Regions from separate parts of the Brevibacillus sp. MS2.2 genome, predicted to be linked through region 1. Evidence: riboswitches for the same ligand, from Rfam matches in the RefSeq annotation. Region 1 holds a riboswitch; the other holds the start of a gene.
The links. Region 1 has a riboswitch for cyclic di-GMP ahead of HP568_RS27290 (GNAT family N-acetyltransferase). Riboswitches for the same ligand answer to the same signal wherever they lie in the genome.
Positions count from the first base shown of each region.

Region 2: it holds a riboswitch for cyclic di-GMP, as region 1 does, so the genes downstream of both, ggt (gamma-glutamyltransferase) here and HP568_RS27290 (GNAT family N-acetyltransferase) in region 1, are expected to answer to the same signal.

Region 1 covers NZ_JABSUZ010000050.1:11,670-19,099, forward strand. The annotation lists gene HP568_RS27255 (amino acid ABC transporter permease) at 1-446, opposite strand, end outside; gene HP568_RS27260 (amino acid ABC transporter substrate-binding protein) at 519-1,295, opposite strand; gene HP568_RS27265 (DNA alkylation repair protein) at 1,456-2,163, opposite strand; gene HP568_RS27270 (hypothetical protein) at 2,288-2,473, opposite strand; partial or broken gene HP568_RS27275 (DNA alkylation repair protein) at 2,683-3,000, shown strand; gene HP568_RS27280 (Crp/Fnr family transcriptional regulator) at 3,000-3,677, shown strand; gene HP568_RS27285 (peroxiredoxin-like family protein) at 3,762-4,424, shown strand; cyclic di-GMP riboswitch class I at 4,599-4,682, shown strand; gene HP568_RS27290 (GNAT family N-acetyltransferase) at 4,876-5,430, shown strand; gene HP568_RS27295 (methyl-accepting chemotaxis protein) at 5,434-6,906, shown strand; gene HP568_RS27300 (alpha/beta hydrolase) at 7,028-7,430, shown strand, end outside.
Region 2 covers NZ_JABSUZ010000001.1:182,791-190,220, reverse strand. The annotation lists gene HP568_RS00805 (glycerophosphodiester phosphodiesterase) at 1-231, shown strand, start outside; gene HP568_RS00800 (methyl-accepting chemotaxis protein) at 286-2,274, opposite strand; gene ggt (gamma-glutamyltransferase) at 2,356-4,074, opposite strand; cyclic di-GMP riboswitch class I at 4,257-4,345, opposite strand; gene HP568_RS00790 (SET domain-containing protein) at 4,595-5,212, shown strand; gene HP568_RS00785 (glutamine--tRNA ligase/YqeY domain fusion protein) at 5,292-6,959, shown strand; gene HP568_RS00780 (APC family permease) at 7,081-7,430, shown strand, end outside.

The sequences.
Region 1 (7,430 bases):
AAAGCCACGCGAAACATTTGCGGCAAAATAATCTTGTTGGTCGTCTGCCATTTGCTAAAGCCGAGGACCTGCGCCGCCTCGTACTGTCCTTTGTCGATCGACAGCAGTCCTCCACGGAAAATCTCCGCGAAATACGCTGCGTAGTTCAGTACAAAGCCGAGGCATGCAGCTACGAATCGATCCATAACCAAGTATTCTCCGATCACTGGCAAGAGGGGGAGGCCAAAGACAAAAAACAATAGCTGTAATAATAGAGGCGTTCCACGCATGACATACACATAGGTGTGCGCGAACCAAGACAGACCTCTGTTGCTGCTATTCGCCATTAAGGTAATGAGAAATCCCAATGGAATTGATGCCAGGATAGCGATGAAGAACAGCAACACCGTCATCTGCGCCCCTTCTAGCATGGGCACGGTAATGGAGATAATATAGTCTAAGCTCATCTGGTATGCTCCTAATCCTTATAATAAAGCGTGGCTTCGCCAATCATTCGGCGAAGCCATCGTATCTTCCGTTTATTTCAACACGCGATTTTCGCCAAACCATTTTTCCGATATTTTAGCTGCTGTTCCATCCTGATTCATGGTATCCAACGCTTTTTGCAGTTCGTTCAATAACGCTTCATTCCCTTTTTTGACGCCAACTCCATACTCCTCGGGTGCAAGCGATTCTTCCAACAGCTTAAAGGTTCCAGGTTCTTTTGCCATGTAGTAATCGGCTACAATCTGGTCGATGACAACTGCTTCCACGCGGCCAATCTTCATATCGCTCAATGCCAGTACATTATCTGGGTACTCGGTAATTGATTTGACCTGATTTTTCATGTCACTTGCATTGACAGCGTCAGCTGCGGAAGACAGCTTTTGCAATCCAATTCCTTTACCGGCCAAGTCTGACAGCTTGGTCAAGTTGCTATTTGCCATCGTAACAACTACTTGCGCGTTTTTCAGATAAGGCTTGGTAAAGAGAACCTTTTCTTTTCTCTCATCTGTAATCGTATATCCATTCCAGATCAAGTCGATACGACCGCTGTTTAGCTCAGACTCTTTTGCACTCCAATCGATTGGTTGAAACTCGACTTGTTTTCCCATCTTTTCGCTGGCTGCACGCGCGTAATCAATATCAAAACCGACTAGCTCATTTTTTTCATCCCGGAATCCCATTGGTGCGAACTTATCGTCAATTCCGATAATCAGCTTGTTCGCGTCAGCGCCAGTTTTTGCGCTGGAACAGCCCACTACCAATGAAACTATTGCACTCAACAGCAATGACATCCATGCTATTTTCTTCATCGTGATGATCCCCCTCGTTTCCCTACTCTACATTTTACTCTGATAAAGTGGTAATACGTTAACAAGGTATCATGATAGCACATTAGCAAGGAATAGTCGATACTTTAGTAAACAAAAGCACCCTAGAAATATACGCCAAATGAATGAGAAAAATGCCCGACTAGCAGATGCATGTCTTTTTCTTTTTTCCGACACTCCCTCGTTCCTCTATCTTTTTGATATACTCAGTAGCCAACGGAACCTTGCACGCTGTCTGTCCGACGTCTACATGTACTTTGCCAATCGCAGCGGCCACTTCCAACGCTTCCTGATGAAGTTCCGGTACATACGCACCTACTGAAATAACGAATTGATTCATGGTGTACCGGACGCGATTTTGTTCCTGATGAATCGTCTCCTTCACTCTCACGAGGAGCCGTTTGATTTCTTCTTTATCTAGCTGTTTATCTGGAGTAATCGATAAATAGTTCGAATACGTATTCCACCCACAGGTAGCTACCATCTCTTCCGTTGACTCGATCCATTCCCGTGCCAACTCCATAGCAAAATGACTCTCAGCAGCTACACTCGCAACCGTATATTCGGCGGGTGCGTACCATGACGCTTCCTTGACCCAAGCCTGTAGCTGCTCTTTTGTCATGCTCTTCGGGTCAACCGTCAATCCGGCCAAGTACATGGCGTCGTAGTTTCCCGTATCGTACAGCGCCTGGACGAGCTGCTGATCACGTTTTACCTCCTTGACCAGCTTCTTCATATCGCCGACTCGCACGCCAAACAAAGGCTCCTTTGCACCATGCCGCAATAACGTTTTTTTCGTCTGCTCTGTCCCCATCGCTTCGAGCTGCTGCATGACTTCTTCCAGCGTCATCTTGCCACCCTCCTTTTTCTTCTATTAAATAGGATAACCAGCAGCGGTGCCTCCAACACGAAAAAGCCCTCCACATTCAAAGGAGAGCTTTTTCGTGTTAGAGCTTGACACTCTTTTCCTATTCTTACGCCTGATCGCGTACTCTGATATACAAAACATTTCTCACGTTAATGACAACATCATCATACTGGAGCCATCCGTCGTTTTGATTCGCGACCATTTGAATGATCTCTTCCGGTTCCGTCGTCTCGATGCTAATCATTTCACCGCCTCCGGAAAAGTAAAATTGAATCACTTTTACTTCCTTCATCAAAATCCCCTCCTATTCCTTCTAGTTATCGGATAGTTGGAAAATTTTTGTTACCGGTGATTTTTATGTATACTTTTACCATTATTGCGAAAAGGAGTTCGTTGAAAATGCCTGATTCGGTGCGCACGAGAAAAGGAGCAAGAAAAGCCTCGCTCATCCCTGAAAATGTATTAGCACTCCTTCATGCTGGAGAATTAGAAAGCGTCAATTTGACTGAGTGGCAGGCTGTTGATCGCCGCTTTGCGGTAGAAGCCACACGCCCACGAGGGGTCTGGTGTAAGCATATTGACGCATTGAAAAATGAGCCTGCTCGCTGCCTGCCTTTACTCACGCAAGTGAAATCAGATGCATCTAAATATGTTCAAGATTCTGTAGGGAATTGGTTGAACGATGCGAGTAAATCACAACCAGACTGGGTAACGCAGCTTTGTGACGAGTGGCTAAGAATCTCTGATACAAAGGAAACGAAAAGAATTGTCACTAAAGCGAAAAGAACGATCCTGAAGACCCAAACCGAACAGAAATGATGAACCGAATCACATATTTATCCCAATTTTATTTGTTGAATTCATTATCCGAGGAAAGTTTGCGCTTAATTGATCAATTAACCTCTCTAACCCCTTTCCCCCAAAATACGTGCATTCAAACACCAGAAACTTTTTCAGAGGGCTTCTACTTCATCAAACAGGGGAAAGTACGTTTATATAAAGTAAATCGGGATGGGCGGCAGTTCACATTTGATATCCTCGGGGAAGGCAATGTGTTTGGAGAAATGGATTTGCTCTCATTAGGTACGAGGGAGATGTATATAGAAACCATCGAAGACTGCCTCATTTGTAAAATGAGCAAAGCAAAATTTGAGAGCTACATAATCGAACATCCTCAACTGATGATGAAGATCATGAAGCTCATTAGCGATAGAATGGTTTCGATCAGCCAGGCAGCCGAAAATCTTGCCCTTCTCCCTTTACAAGATCGCATTCTTTCCACGTTAGTAAAGCTTGCCGATCAATTTGGCAATCCCAGCAGTTCGGCGTTTCAAAAAATTGATTTATCTCTTTCCCATCAAGAACTCGCCCACTTTGTCGGGGCATCCAGGGAAGCTGTGACGGTAGCATTACGTGCTTTAGCAAGAGAAGAACTGATTCAAACAGGCTTTAAATCCATTTCCATTCATCGGGACAAAATTTTGAAGAAAATGTAATTCAGATTACATCTTTCCCTCCAAAAGAAAGATATCGTAAAGCTATGGCTTCTACTATTCTTTCGAAAAAGAGGGGAACGACATATGAATAAACCACATTTTCAGAGCCTGCGCGAAGAGCTAGATCATACAACCATTCAAATAGCAGACTTCCTCACTCGTGAAGTAACGGATGCATTTACAAGATCACTCGAGGAGCTGCGGACCTCTGGGCAGGCAAAGGGCTTGCCGATTGGTTCGATTGCGCCTGATTTTACGTTGAACGACCACACTGGCAAGACCTTTATCCTGTCGGAAGAAGTCGTAAAAGGTCCCGTCGTCCTCACATTTTTCCGTGGATCATGGTGCCCCTACTGCAATTTGGAGCTGCAAGCATACCAAAAACAGATCGATACGATAACCTCTCTGGGTGCCCAATTGCTTGCCATTAGTCCACAATCTCCTGCACACTCTCTTACTATGCAAGAGAAAAACGGACTGAGCTTCCCCTTGTTATGCGATACCAATAACCAGGTGGCAGAAAAATATAAACTCAGATTCAGACTGCCTGATTATTTACAGGATACTTACCGATCATTGGATATTGATCTCAAACATTTTAACAGTGACGATTCCTGGACGCTCCCCATTCCTGCTACTTATATCCTCAACAACCAGGGCGTAATCCGGTCAGCATGCTTAGATCCAGATTACAAAAAGAGAATGGAGCCTACTGAAGTTCTAGACATTCTGCAAACCATAACCTAAAGTCCCTAAAATGAAAAACCAGTTGAAACAGCAACTGGTTTTTTCGTACGTTCATACTTTATGAACAATTAGTTTCTTTTCCCTACCAAAACTTGACAAAGATATATCTTTTGGCTTATATTTTGCATGATTATGTCTAGCAAAATTCGACACGTTTTTACAAATTTTGCTAATAAATGCAAAAGGCAAAGTCATCGAAAGGTGGCGACGCAAAACCACGGGTCTACAGTCTTTGACCATGATAGCCGGGTTGCCATCATCTTGAGACCATTTTTTGATGTTGGTAGCTTCGGTTGTTCCATTTCGATGGAACGGCCTTTTTTGGTGTTTACATTTTTGAAAGGAGGATGAAAGCACTTTCATTTTCGTAACGGATGGAAAAACATAACTTTTGAGACGTCAAACATACACAACATGGTTCAATCAGAGAAAATGATGGAGTGGACAAGTTATGTACAAACAAGTAGAAACCGTACAAGAGTTAGCAAAATTTCATGAGATCAAAGAAACAGTATGGACAAGCATGGGCTTCGAAATGGAGTACGCGAAAGAAGGCTCGGCTCTGTTCCTCTTAATTGCCGAAGATGGTGAAGCAGGTGGAACATTTGAAATGACGCCCTTTTCCAAATCAAGTGCTTATATGAAATCACTTTTTCAGGATGTTGTTACAGAAGACATGAAAGTAATGGAGGTAGACAGTCTCGCTGTTTTGCCGAAATACCGTGGACAACTAGGGCAAAAAGGAATTTGCTTGATGATAGATTACGCTGAAAAGCATGGATATACCCACGCAATCGGGGTAGCAGATCCGACTTTTTTTACGTTCATCAACAAGAAGTATCATGTAAAGGCGATTCAGACCAAAGAAATCGTCTTTTACAAAGGGGCTGATGCCATTCCGACCCTCTTCCATCTAAAAGATGTCTATGACAATAAGCATGATCCGAAATATTCCTGGTACAATTCGTCGTCATCCAACCAAGTAAAAGTCGAGGTAGGTGGGTAAAACATGGATAACATTGATCTATTGAGAAGAAGAAATAATTGGGTCGTAATCGTATTCGCCAGTATTATTACGGTTGTTCAAGTCTTAAACCTCTTTCTAGGCGTACCGTACACATTCGTTTTCACGGTGCTGGGTATTTTGTATGGCGTGCTGGCACCTTTTACTTACATCTCCAATCGCCCGAGCTTCCGTGAAAAAGCAGCGCCCTTCATGAAGTTTTTCAACTTCGCCGTAATCGGGATCTTCATGTTCATCATAGTTGGACTGGACCCGCATATGATCAATATCATGACCATTATGTTCTTTGTAGCAGTCATGGGGATTTATCAAGACCGACTCATTAATATTTTGACGATTGTATCGACATTGGGCATTGTCTCTTACTACTTCCTGACACAGAGAGAAACGATTTTCCATTCGACAAGCAATCTTGATCTGATGTACTTCCTGCTTACCTTCTGCTTCGTCTCTGTCACGAGCATGATGCATGCTGTATTCAATAACAAGCTGCAAGAGGAAAGTGAGCAACAAAAGCAAGAAGCGATTGCCTCGAAGGAATCGTTGCAACGTGTTCTGGATCAGATCAACGAATCACTCACCTCTATGCAAGACTATCAAGAGAATTTGAACAAGGTGACGGACGGTGTAAATGTTCGCGCTGTCGAAACCGTCGCTTCCCTGCAAGACATTATGGAGTCCTTTACGATCCAAACCAGCAATACGGACGAGCTGCGTCGGGAAATGAGCTCGACGAATCTGCAAGTTGAGGACATGACCCGCTCTGTTACAGAGATGCATGAGTACGTAGAATCGACCAAAGAAGCCACTAGCGAGAGCGGCAAACGCATTGGCAACATCGGCAATGACTTTGAACGATTTATCACGGACATCCAAGGTACGAACCAGCTGATTCAAGAGCTCAATAAAGAAACCGAATCGATTGGGAAAATCATTCAAACCATTTCCGAGATTTCTGCACAAACCAATCTGTTGGCACTCAATGCCACGATTGAAGCGTCTCGCGCAGGCGAGCACGGCCGAGGATTTGCTGTCGTAGCAGATGAAGTACGCAAGCTGGCGGAATCCTCCAAGCTATCCTCAGAGTCGATCTCGAGCCTGCTGATGACCATTCGCGAAAAAATGAAGCTCGTATCGGATATGATTTCCGAGTCACAGACTTCTTTTGAGAAAAATAGCGAAGGCATCCTCGAAGTACAAGAAATGTTCACCAATGTAGACAACTACATGCAAAATTTTGCGGATAAAACGAAAAACCTGCAAGAGTTCATCGTCCATGTTCACAGCATGATTCAGGAAGTCGGCGCAAAAGTAGAAGTCAACGCAGATATTACCGACAAGAACAAAGAGAGCCTGGAAGAAGTACTTGTTCTCGTTTCTGAGCAAAAAGACGAAGTCGTTAAGGTTTCTGGCGGCTTTGAGAAAATCGAACAACAGATGCGTGGTCTCCATATGTAACCTTCCTGCAACCGCCTTTTATAGGCGGTTGTTTTCTTTTCTCATTTTGTAACCGAACAGATATATAATAAAAATATTCTGATATTTACAATCTCATACAATGAAAGGTGGCACATCATTGATGGATGCACGAATCGAAACAAAAACGATTCAGACCGATCGATTGCTCGTTTCCTATCTGACAGCAGGCGTACCGGAAGGAGAACCGCTTCTCCTCATTCACGGTAATGCATCAGCCAACTTGTTCTGGGATGATACCATTGCGGCTCTATGTGACCAGTACCGTGTATATGCACCTGATATGCGTGGCTATGGAGCAAGTGAAGCATTGCCTATCGATGCGACACGCGGTTTGCGAGACTGGTCGGATGACCTTCATTCGTTTATTCGGGCATTGGACTTGCCAACACCTGTCCATCTTGCCGGCTGGTCTTTGGGTGGAGGGATCGTGATGCAGTTTGCCATCGATCACCCACAGGAAGTCTGCTCCCTGATTCTAATCGCCCCCATGTCCCCTTACGGCT
Region 2 (7,430 bases), on a different contig from region 1:
CGCCCTGTACTCATGCTGGAACAGATGGAGGCAGCAGGTGCTACGATCCTCTCCATGGGATATCCGTTTCTGAATCGTGAGCTAACAGTAGCCGCGATTGAAAAAGGCTTCAAAGTCATCGCGTGGACGCTGGATGATCCGAAGCATATCCGTGAAGTCATTTCGTGGCATCCCGAGATTCAAATTTGCACGAACCATCCTGACCGGATGTGGGTGTGTAAGCGCAAGTAGGAAAGAGCCGCCGAGCAGTATGCCAGGCGGCTTTCTTTCTTTTCGTTAATTGGACTATATCTTGAATTTACTTACATGAGATTGCAGTTCTTCGGCTATTTTTGCCAGGGAAGAAGCTGATGAACTGACTTCTTCCATAGCTGCCAGTTGTTCTTCTGTGGCGGCCGACACGCTTTGTGTTCCGTCAGCAGAATTCTCCGCTACTTCTTCAATGACACTGACCAATTCTACCACCTGCTTGGTGCCCAAAGACATTTGCTCAGAATAAGCCTTTACTTCTTGAATTTGGCTTGCCACCTGCGTGACAGCATCTTGGATCTGTTCGAAGGACTTGCCTGCATGGTTAACGACCGTAAGTCCAGTGGCGACCTCTTGGGTGCCCTGCTCCATCGAAAGGACAGCCTGGTTGGATTCGAGCTGAATCGTCGTAATCAACAGTTTGATCTGTTGCGCTGATTGTGCGGACTGCTCAGCCAATTTGCGCACTTCGTCTGCCACCACGGCGAATCCGCGCCCCTGTTCACCAGCTCTCGCCGCTTCAATAGCTGCGTTAAGCGCTAACAGATTTGTTTGTTCAGCTATGGCGGTGATGACTTGGACGATTTGCCCGATTTCCTGCGAGCTGTTCCCTAATCGTTTAACGATATCGGCAATGTTACCGACAGTGCTCTCGATCGACTGCATCTGGCTGATAACGACCTGAAGGGCCTGATTGCCTTCCACTGCAATTTGGGAAGCGTCCAAAGCTGATTCGGCAGCTTGCTGTGCATTCGTGGCAACCTGCTGAGCCCCTGTCGATACGCCTTGAATTGCGGTGACACTATCCTCTACACTCTTCACTTGCTTTTCCGCACCGTACGCTACTTCCTGAATCGTGATTGCAATTTGCTCGGTAGCCTTGCTCGTATGGTCGGCGTTGACCGACAATTCCTCTGCTGAAGAAGCAAGATCTGAAGCTGTATCATTTACTTGTTGAATAATCGTTCGCAGGTTGAGCACCATTGTGTTTACGGATTGGGATAGCTGTCCAACCTCATCCCTGGTTCGAATTTGCAAGGGTTGTACAGTCAGTTCACCCTCGGAAATGCGATTAGCCACAGAGGCAACTGCCGCAATAGGGCGTGAGATTTGCAGGGAAACAGCGTATGCGATTGCGATCACAACAGCAACAACAGCGATGACAATGATCGTAACCATGGTGGTAACGGATGAAACCGCAGACGTTATGGATTCGACAGGGATATGCAGATACAAACCAAAGTTGGTCTTGGGAATGGGGGAATAGGTGACAACGTATTCCTTGCCGTTGTCCGAGTAGCTGTATGAGCCCTTTTCTGTTTTTCCTGATGTAAGGATTTCCTGTAATGGTTGCGGCAGAGCGGATTCCTCAAGCGGTTTTCCGATCAGATCCTCGGTAGGATGGTACTGAATCTGGTCCTTGTTATCAACGAGAATCGGATAACCATCGTTGCCTACTTTCAAATCTTTGAGAAATGTAGCTGTGAAGTCATCTACATTGACGAGCCCGGTCAAAACACCAAGCTTCTCATTGTTTTTCGCTTTTACAGGGGAAGCGACGATGATAGAGCGATTGCCGGTTGTTTTCGCAACAAGAACATCGGAGAAGCTGGACTTGTCCTGCATACCGTCTTTGAAGAATTGGCGCTCGGCAAGATTGATTCCAACGCTTTTGGGGAACGTATCAGCCGTTACTTTTCCATCGCTTGCGATAAACGTATTTCCGTCATACAGTTTCATTTCCTCGGTAAACTTGCGGATGAATTCATTTTTTGCCGCTGCATCATCGGATTGAATATCCGCGGTACGGGCTAAAATCTGAATTTCTGTCATACGCCGATCCAGATATTGATCCATAGCTATGGCTGTACTGGAAGTAAGGTCAACATAGGATGATTTTTGTTTATCAATCAGAATGGATGAAAAGCTGCTCGTGATAAACAACGAAACGGCAGTAAGTGGAATGACGGCCACGACGAGAAACCAAAGAATCATTTTGTTCCTGAGCTTGTTGAACAAAAACATAGGGTTTTTCCACTCCTAATCCGTGATTGCGAAATAGAAACAGGTAGACTGCTGAGATTTACTCAGCAGTCTGACAAAATATCAATATCCCATTGCAGCGCCTTCACCGCGAGGGTCAGCACCGCCAAATTTTACATTGGTTTGCGGGTCAATCAGGATTGCGCCGGACTGTCCCATCGTATCGGTATAGGCTGCTTCCAGCTTTTCTACTGGATGCCCACGTTTAATCAACTCGTCCAGGACTTCTTGAGGGATGCGGCTTTCCACCTTTAGATTGTTGGAAGAAGATCCCCAGTTGCGTCCATGCAGCCATCTCGGCGCTTCGATTGCGTCTTGCACGCTGAAACCAAAGTCGATGATACGCGTGACGAGAGCGGCTTGCGTTTGCGGCTGTCCTTCTCCCCCTTGTGTTCCGTAGAGAAGATAAGGCTTGTCCCCTTTAAAGAGCATAGCTGGGTTAATTGTGTGGAAGGTGCGTTTTCCTGGTTCCAAGTGATTGATGTGTTTAGGGTCCAAAGAGAAATAGCTTCCGCGGTTTTGCATAAGGATGCCCGTATCTTTCGCTACGATGCCGGAACCCCAGTCAAAATAGTGACTCTGAATGATGGACACTGCATTTCCATCTTTGTCGACGATCCCGAACCAGGTTGTATCTCCTTTTGGATCAAGCGGTTCTACGGATTTGGCGGCTTGCTTCATATCAATGCGCGCAGCTAAATCTTTCCCGTGCTGCTTGGACAACAGTTCATCCACAGGGATATCCACAAAGGCAGGGTCAGTCAGCCATTTGTCGCGGTCAGCAAAAGACTGTTTGGTAGCTTCTACAATCGTGTGATAGTAATCGGGTGTTCCTTCACCCATGCTCTTGAGGTCAAAGTTATTCAAAACATTAAGAATAGAGAGCGATGCCATGCCTTGGGAGTTAGGCGGAACATTGTACGCTTTGTAACCGCGGTAGTCTACCGAAATTGGATCTGCCCAAGTGGAGGTGTGCTTCTCAAAATCTTTCAACGTGAGCAATCCACCGTTGGCTTGCATGTCTGCTACGATTTTTTTAGCAACTTCTCCTTTATAAAAACCGTCAGCGCCTTTTTTTGCAATGATTCGCAAAGTATTGGCAAGATCCTTTTGTTTGAGAATTTCGCCTGCTGCATAAGGATCGCCGTTTGGCTTCAGGAATGTTTTACGGAATCCATCAAAACGTTGAAGGTTTTTCAAGTCATTGTCAGTTGGATCTGTCGCGTATTTCGTCCAATATACTTGGTTAGGGGTGACTGGATATCCATTCTCTGCGTATCCAATGGCAGGCTCCAGCAGTCTGTTCCATTGAAGCTTACTGTTGCCCATGCTTTTATGGGCGTAGTTGTACGCCTCCCACCAGCCGGAGACGACACCAGGGACAGTGTTTGCCGATTCATAACCGCGGGACGGGATTTTTTCGTAGCCTTTGTTTTTGTAATAGTCGATGGTTGCCTTTTCGCCTGCGCGACCACTGCCGTTCAGCGCCTTCAGCTCTTTGGTTTTGGCATTGTAGATGAGCCAGAAGTTATCTCCACCAATGGATGTGTAATGAGGATAGACGACAGCTAATGTGGAAGCGGCTGTAATAGCAGCATCTACTGCATTTCCACCGTCTTCCAATGTTTTTAGGGCCGCAGCCGTAGCCAGATAGTGAGGAGTCGTCACCATTGCGTTCGGTGACATCGATGTTGGACGGTTAGCAGCTTGTACCCCAGAGAATGTTGATAGCCCGATGACAGCAGTCAGCGCGACGGTCGAGAGTTTCTTCCAGAATGACATTCCTATGAAACCTCCTTCATGATGAATAAAATAATGTTTTCATTAAACCGGCTATCCGCTGTTGCCTCACCTCCTTTAAAAGTTAAAAATACACAATCATACAAAAATAGACAAAAATAGACATTGTGAGCGCAAAAAAAGACCAATGATATAGGATCATTGGTCTCGTCCTACATCAATACTTCGGTAGCTGGCAAGCGTGTCCGCTGTTACGGAGGTAGCCCCTATAGCTTTGCGTCGCCGGATTTCCCCGGGTATGCCGTTTCGATATCAATGGTTAAAGTAGAAAATTGACACATAAACTGATTCGATCGTTGTGGGAAAATGTTCCTAAAACTCCGTTTGCCAATAATATAGACTATTTACCATTTGTGGTAAATAAGAAAAATTATTTTCATCCAGAAAAATAGTCAGGAATGCTATGAGGAAGGTTGTTTTTCGCAGACATTCACACACCTCCTGGGGCTGAACTGCTTATGATGATAAAAAGGCACATTCGCCAAGGAGTGAAACAAAGACCATGATGCATCCCGATACAGAATTGCGCTATATCAACGATGAGATCGGGTACGGTGTGTTTGCGACAAGGTTTATCCCAAAAGGAACGATTGTATGGGCACAGGATAATTTGGACCAGGTATTGGACCCGGGATTTGTGGAAAGACTTGATTCATTACGAAAACAGGACGTACAAAAATATTCGTTCAAGAACCAGTTCGGAAAGTACATTCTTTGTTGGGATAAGGCAAGGTACGTGAACCACAGCTTTCATGCGAATTGCGTGCCGACCATGTATGATATGGAATTGGCTGCACGGGATATTCAGCCGGGTGAAGAGTTGACTGATGATTATGGAACGTTAAATCTGGATGAACCTTTTGATTGTTTGCCCGAGTCCGACACGGAACGCTCCCGCGTAATGCCCGATGACTTGCTTCGATATTACCCGCAGTGGGATCGGATTGCTGCGGAAGCCTTCCAACGTTTCAATCATGTTGAACAGCCTTTGCTGCATCTGATTTCCCCGAAGCATCTCGAAACGATTCGTGGGATCACGGAGCAGCGCGTTGCCATTGATTCTGTCATTCATCTGTATTGCAGGTCACAATGGCAAACGAGGCAGCAATGGAAGACGTGAGCGGGTCGGTCAACGACCCGATTTTGTTGAACTCTGGGTAGAGAATCAGTATTATGGAATGTAAAGGTGAAGTGAAAGGTTGATTTCATTGGAAAACAAGGTAGCGGCATCCAATTTTATCCGCAATATCATGATTGATGACTTGCAAGAGGGCAAAGTAAAGGAAATCATTACCCGCTTTCCCCCAGAACCGAACGGGTATCTTCATATTGGACATGCAAAAGCAATCTGCCTCAACTTTGAGTTGGCACGTGAATTTTCTGGCAAGGCCAACCTTCGATTTGACGATACCAACCCGGTAAAGGAAGACATCGAATACGTAGAGGCCATCAAAAGGGACGTTCAATGGCTTGGCTTCGAATGGGACGGGCTGTTTTTTGCATCTGATTACTTTGAAGAGATGTACAACCGGGCGGTACTGTTGATTAAAAAAGGTCTGGCTTATGTAGACGATCTGTCTCCCGAAGAAATGCGTAAAATGCGTGGGACATGGACAGAGCCTGGCACAGATAGTCCGTTCCGCAACCGATCTGTGGAGGAAAACCTGGACCTGTTTGCACGGATGCGCCAAGGGGAATTCAAGGACGGAGAAAAGGTGCTGCGTGCGAAAATCGATATGGCTTCTCAGAACTTCAACATGCGTGATCCGGTTCTGTATCGGATCTCCCATGCAACGCATCACAACACGGGCGACAAATGGTGCATCTATCCGATGTACGACTTCGCTCATCCGTTGGAGGATGCCATTGAGGGCGTGACACACTCCCTGTGCTCACTGGAATTCGAAGATCATCGTCCGTTGTATGACTGGGTAGTCCGCGAGTGCGAAATGGAGAAGGTACCACGCCAGTACGAATTTGCTCGCTTGAATCTGACCAACACCGTTATGAGTAAACGCAAGCTGAAACAGCTTGTCGATGAGAATGTAGTAGACGGCTGGGATGACCCGCGTATGCCAACCATCGCAGGCTTCCGTCGTCGTGGCTATACACCGGAAGCAATTCGTACATTCGCTCGTGAAGTAGGGGTAGCGCGCGCTAACAGCACGGTTGACGAAAAAATGCTGGAGTATTTCATCCGTGAGGACCTGAAGCTGAAGGCGCCACGTACGATGGCTGTTTTGAATCCGTTGAAGGTCGTCATCACGAATTATCCGGAAGGACAAGTCGAGATGCTCGAAGCGGAGATCAATCCAGAGAACCCGGAAATGGGCAATCGTGAAATTCCGTTCTCCCGCGAAATCTACATTGAGCAGGACGACTTCATGGAAAACCCGCCGAGCAAGTATTTCCGCCTGTTCCCGGGAAATGAAGTGCGTCTGAAGCACGCGTACTTCATTAAATGCAATGACGTTGTGAAGGATGCAGATGGCAACGTGATCGAGATTCATTGCACGTATGACCCTGAGACGAAGAGCGGCAGCGGTTTTACAGGTCGTAAGGTAAAAGGTACAATTCACTGGGTAGATGCAACCAATGCGGTTCCTGCTGAATTCCGTTTGTACGAGCCATTGATTATGGATGAGGAAGACGCAGAGGGTACTTTCCTCGACAACGTTAACCCGAATTCGTTGGAAGTGCTGCAAGGCTATGTGGAGCCAAATATGAAAGAAACCAAGCCACAAGACAAGTATCAATTTTTCCGTCATGGCTATTTCAATGTCGATCCGAAGCATACGACAGATGATAAGCTCGTATTCAACCGGATTGTATCGTTGAAGAGTTCCTTTGAACTGCCAAAAGCCTAGGAATTACTTATAGAAATCAAGCGCTGCTGTGCATGGAGAACCCGTGTGCAGTAGCGCTTTTTTCTTTCGTGATTATAAATCAACGTGTATAATTATTCTGTTACATAAAGGGGGACAGGTAGTGAACGGGAGAGCAGAACTAACACGTAGTTTGAAGTTGCGGCATATTGTCGTAATTGGACTGGGCTACATGGCCCCGATGGCCGTTTTTGACACCTTTGGCATTGTTTCTGGAGAAACGGGGGGGCACGTTCCTGCTGCTTATGCAGTCACACTTCTTGCGATCCTGTTTACGGCGGCAAGCTACGGAAAGATGGTACGGCTATTCCCTTCAGCAGGGACCGCGTATACGTATACGCAACAAACGATTCATCCCTATGCAGGATTTTTGGTAGGCTGGGCGTCTTTGCTGGATTATTTGTTTTTACCGATGATTAACGCCTTGTTGACGGGAGTATACCTATCATCTGT